Regions from separate parts of the Pseudarthrobacter sp. NPDC058119 genome, predicted to be linked through region 1. Evidence: riboswitches for the same ligand, from Rfam matches in the RefSeq annotation. Region 1 holds a riboswitch; the other holds the start of a gene.
The links. Region 1 has a riboswitch for S-adenosylmethionine ahead of ACFVTD_RS12335 (cobalamin-independent methionine synthase II family protein). Riboswitches for the same ligand answer to the same signal wherever they lie in the genome.

Region 1 (5,228 bases):
TCCGGAGAGCTTCTCCAGTGCCAGCACGTAGTTCCGTGCGTTCTCCGGCAGGTCCGCCAGCGTCCGGGCTCCGGTGATGTCCTCGTTCCAGCCGTCGAAGTACTCGAAGATGGGCTTGGCGTGGTGGAACTCGGTCTGCGTCATGGGCATTTCATCGTGCCGCACGCCGTCGACGTCGTAGGCCACGCACACGGGAATCTGTTCGATGCCGGTGAGCACATCCAGCTTGGTCACGAAGTAGTCCGTGAAGCCGTTGACGCGGGAAGCGTGGCGGGCCAGGACGGCGTCGTACCAACCGCAGCGGCGCGGACGGCCGGTGTTGACGCCGAACTCACCGCCGGTCTTCTGCAGGTACATGCCCATCTCATCGAAGAGCTCCGTGGGGAACGGGCCGGCACCAACGCGGGTGGTGTAGGCCTTGATGATGCCGATGGAGCGGGAGATCCGGGTGGGGCCGATGCCGGAGCCCACCGAGGCGCCGCCGGCGGTGGGGTTGGAGGAGGTAACGAACGGGTAGGTGCCGTGGTCCACGTCCAGGAACGTTGCCTGGCCGCCCTCCATCAGGACCACCTTGCCCTCGTCCAACGCGGAGTTGAGGACCAGGGTGCTGTCGATGACCAGCGGGCGGAGCCGCTCGGCGAACGACAGGAAGTACTCCACGATCTCGTCCACCACAACGCCGCGGCGGTTGTAGACCTTGACCAGGAGTTCGTTCTTCTGCCGCAGCGAGCCTTCCACCTTTTGGCGGAGGATGGATTCGTCGAAGACGTCCTGGACGCGGATGCCCAGGCGGGCCACCTTGTCCATGTAGGCAGGGCCGATGCCGCGGCCGGTAGTGCCAATGGCCCGGCTGCCCAGGAAGCGTTCGGTCACCTTGTCCAGCACCTGGTGGTACGGGGCCACCAAGTGGGCGTTGGCGGATACCCGCAGTTTTGAGGTGTCGGCGCCGCGTGCCTGGAGTCCGTCGATTTCCTGGAAGAGGGCCTCCAGGTTCACCACGCAGCCGTTGCCGATGATGGGAACGGCGTTGGGGCTGAGAATGCCTGCCGGAAGCAGCTTGAGTTCGTACTTTTCACCGCCTACGACGACGGTGTGCCCGGCGTTGTTGCCGCCGTTGGGCTTGACGACGTAGTCAACACGGCCGCCCAGCAGGTCGGTGGCCTTGCCTTTTCCTTCGTCGCCCCACTGGGCTCCTACGATCACAATTGCTGGCATGGGATCCTCCCCCATTCGTTCGGACTGCCCTGGCCCGGCCACCAGGTGGCAGGCCCATGCAGCGCCGTTCATGAGAATGCCCCGAACAGACCGGCCTTCGCATGGGCCGCAGCGCGGCACGGCGAAGCAAGAGTTCCGGGGCTCTTACCACCCAAGTTTAGCCGATAGGGCACTTTGTCCACTGTTGTGGCCCGCCGCGGCCCTTTCTGCCAAAAGGCCGCGGCGGCCGGTGCCGTCTATTCGTCCTCGGCCTCCCCGGCGGGCCGGGACGTCTGCTCGGCGAGCGTGTCCCAGAAGGAGGTGTCGGCGTCGGCAATGGACCCGTCCGCGATGGCTGCGGCCGTGGAGGTCAGCGTGGTGACGGTCTGCTTGATCAGGTAGCCGTTGCTGCGTTGCCCGAGTGCGTAGCCGTCCAGGTAGTGGTCCGACATGCCGCGCATCTCGAAGAGCAGGGTGGCGATGCCGTACTCCACGGAGATGCCATTGCGGCTGATGGTTTCGGCACTGCCGCCCTGGTACTTGCCCAGGTGCCCCCAGCCGGTCGAGTCAACGTTGTTGAAGACCACGGCGCCGAGCTGCTTTGATTTTTCGACGACGGCGGGGTCGGCGTTGGGGGTGGTGGGGTACAGGATGGAACCGGATACCAGCTTGCCGTCGCGTTCGGCCCGGGTGCCCTGGTGGTGCAGGTCGATCATGTAGTCGATCCTGTACTTGCGCATGACGTTGTTGTGCAGCGCCTGGGTCTCCGGCTGGACCTTGGCCACGTGGTCCCGGTTCAGGTCCACGCCCTCGGCGTTGTAGCGGGTGAGGTTGCGGTCCCCCTTGGCAAGGTAGTTATCCAGGGAGAAGTTCACGTCCCCCATGGCCCCGTCCGCATTGAGCATGGGCACCACCAGGATGTTCACGCCTTTGAGGATGTCCGCGGATTTACCGGTCCCCAGGTGCTTGATGAACTCCATGGCGCCCTCGGTGGTGAGCTGCTCGTTGCCGTGCTGCTGGGTCAGGTACAGGATGGTGGGCTTGGCGGGGTCCGAAATGTACTTGACCAGGTGGATATCGCGGCCCTTAACCGTCTGGCCGATCACCTCCAGCTCCATGGCCGGTTGCTTGGCGTCCTGGGCCTTCAGGAACGAGACCATCTGTTCGTACGTGGCGAGCTTGGACGTGGTGATCTGGCCCTTGCCGTCGTAGTTGGGACCTTCGCCCACGGCGTGTGCCAGCGGGGCGGGGCCTGCGACGACGGCCAGTGCCAGGGCGCCGGAGGCGGCAAGGGTCCCGAAATTTGCCAGGGATTTCTTCACAGTGCGTTACCTCTTTCGAGTGCATCGGGGTGCCGCCAGCCGGCTCCATCGCGGCGGCGGCATGTGACACCCAGCCAACCAAGCTTAACGAAACCTGTCAATAAGCTGAACGGAAGCTGTAAGCATGCTGCCGCCGGCTGGGTAACGGCAGGGAGCCCGGCCGGACAGCGGGGCACGACATAAAGCGGCGCAGACTTGCCCCAAGGCGGGTTGCTCGATTTATGTGAGAGTGAACCATCCGGAGCGGCCGAGAGACCTGGCTCGATGACGCCGCAGCAACCACGGTCCAGCAGGATTCCTGCCGGCCGAAGGTGCTACTGCCAGGACCGATGGAAAGGAAGATTCCAGCATGCCCCTGAATACCGACCACATCCGCACCACCCACGCCGGATCGTTGCCCCGCACCCCGGAACTCATCGCCGCCAACGCCGCCAAGGAAACCGACGGCATCACCCCGGAATTCCTGGACCTCCTTGAAACGTCCGTGGTGGACGTGGTCCAGCGCCAGAAGGACCTCGGCATCGACATTCCCAACGACGGCGAATACGGGCACACGATGGCCAACTCCGTGGACTACGGAGCCTGGTGGAACTACTCCTTCGCACGGCTGGGCGGCCTGGAGCCGACCAACGTTGACCGGTGGGCCGACGCCCAGGTGCACCGCTCCTCCCCCGGCAACATTGTCCTGACCTCCTTCCCCGACCGGCGCGACCGGCAGGCGTTCAACGAGGCCTACAACGATCCCTCCTCGGGCATCCTGTCCCACCGCAAGAGCGTGACCCAGCCCAAGATCGCCGGACCGCTGACCTACACGGGCCAGGACCTGGTCGCATCGGACATCAAGAACCTGAAGACCGGCCTCGCCGCCGCCGGGCTGTCGGACGGCTTCGTAGCATCCCTCTCCCCCGGCTCCTGCGCGCGCGTGGCCAACGAGTACTACAAATCCGATGAGGAACTCGTCTACGCCTGCGCCGATGCCATGCGGGAGGAATACAAGGCGATCGTCGACGCAGGCCTCACCGTGCAGCTCGACGATCCGTCCTTGGCCGAGAGCTGGGACCAGATCAACCCCGAGCCCAGCCTGGAGGACTACCTGAAGTTCATCCAGCTGCGCGTCGAAGCCACCAACTGGGCCCTCCGCGACCTGCCCCAGGACCAGATCCGGCTGCATGTCTGCTGGGGTTCCTGGCATGGCCCGCACACCACGGACATCCCGTTCGCCGACATCATCGGCTCCGTGCTGCAGGTCAACGCCGGTGCGTACTCCTTCGAGGCAGCCAACGTCCGCCACGAACACGAATGGCGCGTGTGGGAGGACACCAAGCTCCCCGAGGGAAAGGTCATCATCCCGGGCGTCGTGTCGCATGCCACCAACGTGGTGGAACACCCCGACCTGGTGGCCGACCGCATTGTCCGCTTTGCCGACGTCGTCGGCCGCGAGAACGTCATCGCCTCCACCGACTGCGGCCTGGGCGGCAGGGTGCACCCACAAATCGCCTTCGCCAAGCTGGAGGCCCTCGGCGAGGGCGCGCGCCGCGCCACCAGCCGCCTGTGGTAGTTCGACGCCTGGCGGCATAGCCGCCCCCGGACGTGCCGGTTCCGCGTTCCGCCGTGGCGGATCCGCGGGACCGGCATTTCCGTTCCCGGGGGCTTGGTAAACTGGACAAGGCCGGCCCGGAGTCGGCCCACCCCAATCAACCGCCGCTGATGTGTCGCGCCCCCGCGTGCCCTTTTCCGTGGCGGCAGCAACGCCAATCCCCGCAGGAGAACCAGCACTTCATGACAGCCCTGGCCCCAGAAACATTCCACGAACAGCTCATGAGCCGCCGCTACGAACCCAGCGTTGCAGCCGTCAACGAATTGTGTGATTCCCTGCAGGAGGCCAAGCCCGGAACCGTGGTGCCCTATGTGGACCCGATGCACGACGTTGAGGAATGCCGCATCATCAGCCTGTTCTCCAACATCGGCGAGGCGGATCCGTCCGGATTCATCACGGCCGGGGACCAGGACGCGGCCACCCGCATGCTCGGCATCCAGTGGAAGTTGGGCCTGCGCCCCGAATTCGTCATGCCGTGGAACGTCCACCCCTGGCACATCGCCGGCGAAGCCAACGGCAAGTTCACCCCCGACCAGATCCAGGCAGGCCTGAAGCCACTGCTGAAGTTCCTGGCCCTGGTGCCCCGTGCCTCAGTAATCGTGGCGCACGGAACCGAAGCCAACCGGCTGGCCAACGCACTCCTGAAGACCGAAGTTCCGCTGCTCTGGCGCCGCGGCCTGAAGACCTACAAGGTCCGCTCGCTCAGCGGCCGGGCTTTCGCCGGTTCCCCTGCGCGCCAGGAGGAGTACCTCGAGGACATGCGCGCGGCCTACGCCGACGCCATGGCCCGCACCGGCATCGCCAAACCTTAAGACGAACGACGGCGGGTGGTGACTTTCAATTCGAAAGTCACCACCCGCCGTCGTCGTCGTATGCAGGGGCCTCCGCCGCCGAGGGTTCCCGGCTGAGCGAAGCGAAGCCAGGGAGGCGGTGGGGACTTATTTGCCCTCGATGGCTGCCTTGGCCGTGGGGTCTGAGTCGTTAAGGAACTTCTCGATCCGCTCCGGCTCGTCGGCCTCTCCGATGGCTGAGGATGCCCGGCCCAGGGAGTAGAGCGCCCGCAGGAACCCGCGGTTGGGCTCGTGCTCCCACGGGATGGGTCCAACGCCGCGCCA
Region 2 (5,228 bases), on a different contig from region 1:
CTTTCGTGGTGGAGGGCACCGGGGCGGTCCGGGGCGGCCACCTGGTGGTTGACGCCAGCGCCTCCTCGCAGTTTGTCTCCGCCCTCCTGCTGGTGGGAGCAAGGTTCGACGACGGCCTGCACCTTGAGCACGTCGGGAAACCGGTGCCCAGCCTGGACCACATCAACATGACGGTGGCTGTCCTCCGCGGCGCCGGCGTGTCGGTGGACGACTCGGTCCCCAACCACTGGGTGGTGGCGCCGGGACCCATCCAGGCGTTCGACCAGAGAATCGAACAGGACCTCTCCAACGCCGGGCCCTTCCTGGCGGCGGCCCTGGCCTCGCAGGGCACGGTCCGCATCCCCAACTGGCCCGCGGAAACGCAGCAGGTGGGCGACCTCTGGCGCGGGATCCTCACCCGAATGGGTGCCACGGTCACCCTGGCGGACGGAGTGCTGACCGTCATCGGCGGACCCGAAATCAAGGGCGGCGACTTTGCCGACACCAGTGAACTGGCTCCCACGGTGGCGGCACTCTGTGCCCTGGCCACGGGACCTTCCCGGCTCAGCGGAATCGCCCACCTTCGCGGGCACGAAACGGACCGGCTCGCGGCCCTGGTCGCGGAGATCAACCGGCTCGGCGGCGACGCCGAGGAAACCAGTGACGGCCTGGTCATCCGGCCCTCCCCGTTGCACGCCGGCGTCGTCCACAGCTATGCAGACCACCGCATGGCCACCGCCGGGGCAATCCTGGGCCTCTCGGTAAGCGGCGTCCAGGTGGAGGACATCGCCACTACGGCCAAGACCTTGCCGGACTTCCCGCAACTGTGGGCGGGCATGCTGGCCCAGTCTGCTCCCGGGGCATCGGGGCCGGAAGGGCGTGCCAGTGGCGCGGAGCACTGACTCCTGGGATGAATCCGACGTCCGGATCCGCCCCAGCAAGAAAGGTTCCCGCCCGCGCACCAAAGACCGGCCCAGCCATGACGACGCCGTTACCGGGCGGATCATTACCGTTGACCGGGGCCGGTACACGGCAGTCGTGGGCGAGGACTCGGATAACGAGCGCATCGTCATCGCCGCGCGGGCCCGCGAACTCCGCCGGTCACCGGTGGTTGCAGGCGACTTCGTCTCGCTCGTGGGCGACGTGTCAGGCGCGCCGGACACGCTGGCCCGCCTGGTGAAGATCCAGGACCGCCACACCCTCCTGCGCCGCAGCGCCGACGACACTGACCCCGTGGAACGGGCTGTGGTGGCCAACGCAGACCAACTGGTCATCGTCGTGGCGGCCGCCAACCCGGAGCCCCGCACCGGGTTCATCGACCGTGCCCTCGTGGCAGCCTACGATGCCGGAATCGAACCGATCCTGCTGGTCACCAAGGCCGACGTCAAGGACCCGGCTGGGCTGCTGTCCAATTACACGCACTTGGAATTCCCGGTGATCATCAGCCGCACAGCGGACGCGCAGGCGTCCGGAATCGATGCGCGGTCCGATGACGGCCTCTCTGCCCGGCTGGACAGTGCGGCGGTGGCCGACCTCCGCGCCCACCTCGACGGCAAGGTCACCGTGATGCTCGGACACTCAGGGGTAGGAAAGTCCACCATGGTGAACGCACTGACCGGGGCCGAGCGGGCCACGGGCGGAGTCAATGCGGTCACGGGCCGTGGCCGCCACACGTCATCGTCGGCCCTGGCGCTGCGCCTGGCGGACGCGCCGGCCGGCAGCTGGATCATTGATACCCCCGGCATCCGTTCCTTCGGCCTGGCACATGTGGACCCCGACCGGATCCTGCGCTCCTTCCCGGACCTCTCCCCCGGCATCGAAAACTGTGAACGCGGGTGCAAGCACACTGCGACTGCGGTGGACTGTGGCCTCGACGACTGGGTGGCAGGCGGACACGCGGGTCCCACCGGCCCGGCGCGCCTGGCATCGCTCCGGCGGCTGCTTGGGGCGGATCCGCGCATGGAAGCGCAGGAAACCAAGGAGCTCGGCAGCGTCAACTGACGCGTTCTCCCGGCAGATGCGTCCGCAGACGGTAGTTTGTAACCATGATCCAACCCGCTTCGAGCTACAACGATGACCTGCGCCTGGCCCATGTCCTGGCCGACTCCGTGGATGACCAGACCATGAGCCGCTTCAAGGCCCTGGACCTCCATGTTGAGACCAAGCCGGACCTGACGCCCGTCACCGATGCCGACAAGGCGGCAGAGGAAGCCATCCGGGGCCAGCTCTCCCGTTCCCGGCCCCGCGATGCCGTCCTCGGCGAGGAATTCGGCAGCACCGGGCACGGTTCGCGGCGCTGGATCATCGATCCGATTGACGGGACCAAGAACTTTGTCCGCGGCGTGCCGGTCTGGGCCACGCTGATCGCCCTGGTAGATGAAGGCGAACCCGTGGTGGGTGTGGTCAGCGCCCCGGCCCTCGGCAAGCGCTGGTGGGCGGCCAAGGGCATGGGCGCGTACATGGGCAGGTCCCTGGCAGCCGCGACCCGGCTCCGCGTCTCCAACGTATCGACCCTCTCCGACGCTTCCCTCTCCTACTCCAGCCTCAGCGGCTGGAAGGAACGCGGCAACCTCGACGAGTTCCTCGGGTTGACCGAGGACGTCTGGCGGACCCGGGCCTATGGCGATTTTTGGTCCTACTGCATGGTGGCAGAGGGCTCCGTGGACATCGCCTGCGAACCGGAGCTCAACCTCTACGACATGGCTGCGCTGGTGCCGATCGTGGTTGAGGCGGGCGGCCGGTTCACCTCCCTGGAGGGCGAGGACGGACCGTTCGGCGGGAACGCGCTTGCCACCAACTCGATCCTGCACTCCGAGGTGCTGCACCGCCTCAACCCGTACCTGGACGATCTGCTGTAACTGCCACGGTTTGCCCACATAAACGAATATTGCGACGCCGGACACCTCCAGACGGGGGTGTCCGGCGTCATTTATTCGATGTTGCGTAATAAAGCCCTTAACAATTGCCGCGGCTTCCAGCCTGACCGCCCCATGTCCTACGCTTTTAGGCAGGTCACGAGTGCCAGCGCAAAACCCCGGTTTGCTGGCCGGCAACCCTCCATTCGCGGCGGGGTGCCCCGGGTGACGACCAGGCCGGTCCGGAGTGGATGCGGCAAGCGCGGATTCCGTATGCCGGAGTCCTGTATTCAAGTGAGGTCTTCGTGACAACTGCCACCGTCTCCCCCCAGCCCATTGCCGAAGCCGGTGTTGCCGGCGAGCGCCGTGCCGCCGCCGGCCGGCCCCTTGCCGCCGTGACCGGCGCGGAAATCCAGGCCCCACTGATCTCCGGCGGCCACATCCGGTACGCGAACCTCGACTATGGAGCATCCGCTCCGGCGCTCTCCGTTGTCTCCGCCTACCTGAACGAGATCCTTCCGTACTACGCCAGCGTCCACCGCGGGGCCGGCTACGCGTCCCAGATCAGTACCTCGGTTTACGAAAATGCACGCAGCATCGTCCGGGACTTCGTGGGCGGCCGGCCGGACGATTCGGTCATCTTCACCCGCAACACCACTGATTCGCTGAACCTCCTGGCGGGCTGCCTGCCGCGGACGGACGGCCGCCCCGACGGGGACGTCCTCTATCTGGACATCGAGCACCACGCCAACCTCCTGCCGTGGCAGGGCGTCCCGCACCGCAGCATCGTTGCCGCGGACACCATCACCGGCACCCTTGACGCCGTCCGCGCCGAACTCGGACAGGGCGGCGTCAGCCTGCTGGCAGTCACCGGCGCCTCCAACGTCACGGGCGAAATCCTTCCCATCCAGGCCCTGGCAGCGCTGGCCCACCAGCACGGCGCCCGGATCGTGGTGGACGCGGCCCAGCTGGCGCCGCACCGCCGGGTGGACATCTCCGCAGACAACGTCGACTACCTCGCCTTTTCCGGCCACAAGCTGTACGCGCCCTTCGGCGCGGGCGTCCTGGTGGGACGCCCGGACTGGCTGGACACCGGCGTGCCGCACCTGGCCGGCGGCGGGGCGGTCAAGGAAGCAAAGCTCGACGGCGTCAGCTGGGCCACCGGCCCGGCACGCCACGAGGGGGGCTCGCCGAACGTCCTCGGCGCCGCCACCCTGGCCCGCGCCACCCAGGTCATCGCCGAACTCGACCAGGACCGGTGGCACGCGCACGAATCCGCGATCCGTTCCTTCCTGGTGGAGGGACTGCAGGGCATCGACGGCGTCACCGTCCACCAAATCTTCAAGGACACCAACCCGGAAACCGACACCATCGGCGTGGTCAACTTTTCGGTCGAGGGCTACGACGCAGGCCTGGTGGCCGCCTACCTGTCCGCAGAGCACGGGGTGGGCCTGCGCGACGGACGCTTCTGCGCCCACCCCCTGCTGAAGCGCCTGGGCCTGCCGTCCGGCTCCCTCCGGGCAAGTTTCGGCGTGGGCTCGCGGCTGGAGGACGCCGAGCGCCTCCTTGCCGGTATCCAGGCTTTGCGAAGCACGGGACTCGGCTGGGACTACGTGGTGGACGCGGGCCGCTGGGTGCCCGCCAACGACTTCCGCACCTACCCGCACTGGGCGCCCAATACCCCCGGGACTGCCGGTGCGGCCCCCTGCCTCGACGACTAAGCGGCGTAACGGCGGCTGCCGGCCGGCGCCGGCCATGCGGTAAATTCGAAGGACATCCGCAGGCAGCACCAGAAGGAGGCCACGCGTGGTTCGGGGTGGCCCCAGGCTTGATCACGGCCGGCGCACGGAGCTCGGGCAGAGCTTCCAGGACGGCGGCCGGCACTACCAGCGCGTCCGGCCCGGCTACCCTGCGGAATCGGCACGGTGGCTGGTGCCCGCCGGTGCCCATGACGCCCTGGACGTGGGAGCGGGTACCGGAAAGTTCACCGCCTTACTGCTGGCCATGGGACTGAATGTCACCGCCGTCGACCCTTCGGCGGACATGCTCGCCCAACTGGAGGCCCACTGCCCTGCCGCCACGGCTGCGGCGGGGACGGCCGAGGCGACAGGCCTTCCCGGCGGGGCCTTCGACGTCGTCACCGTTGCCCAGGCGTGGCACTGGTGCGATCCCCTCGCGGCAAGCACCGAACTGGCAAGGGTCCTGCGGCCGCACGGAACCCTGGGCCTGGTGTGGAACCAACTGGACACCTCCGTCCCCTGGGTGCACCGGCTCTCCCGGATCATGCACGCCGGCGATGTCTACCGGCCCGGCCACAAGCCCGTCGTCGGGCCCGAATTCCACGGGCTCAAGGGGCATGTGACGCACTGGCAGGACAGGGTGACCACCGGCGAC

Region 2: it holds a riboswitch for S-adenosylmethionine, as region 1 does, so the genes downstream of both, ACFVTD_RS00935 (aminotransferase class V-fold PLP-dependent enzyme) here and ACFVTD_RS12335 (cobalamin-independent methionine synthase II family protein) in region 1, are expected to answer to the same signal.

Annotation. Positions count from the first base shown of each region.
Region 1 covers NZ_JBHVTN010000005.1:116,715-121,942, reverse strand. Annotated here, with positions in the region: gene ACFVTD_RS12345 (adenylosuccinate synthase) at 1-1,215, opposite strand, end outside; gene ACFVTD_RS12340 (M14 family zinc carboxypeptidase) at 1,452-2,516, opposite strand; SAM riboswitch class I at 2,748-2,852, shown strand; gene ACFVTD_RS12335 (cobalamin-independent methionine synthase II family protein) at 2,866-4,074, shown strand; gene ACFVTD_RS12330 (uracil-DNA glycosylase) at 4,296-4,925, shown strand; gene ACFVTD_RS12325 (DUF3151 domain-containing protein) at 5,052-5,228, opposite strand, start outside.
Region 2 covers NZ_JBHVTN010000001.1:198,837-204,064, forward strand. Annotated here, with positions in the region: gene aroA (3-phosphoshikimate 1-carboxyvinyltransferase) at 1-881, shown strand, start outside; gene ACFVTD_RS00925 (ribosome small subunit-dependent GTPase A) at 865-1,980, shown strand; gene hisN (histidinol-phosphatase) at 2,025-2,837, shown strand; SAM riboswitch class IV at 2,990-3,103, shown strand; gene ACFVTD_RS00935 (aminotransferase class V-fold PLP-dependent enzyme) at 3,140-4,555, shown strand; gene ACFVTD_RS00940 (class I SAM-dependent methyltransferase) at 4,641-5,228, shown strand, end outside.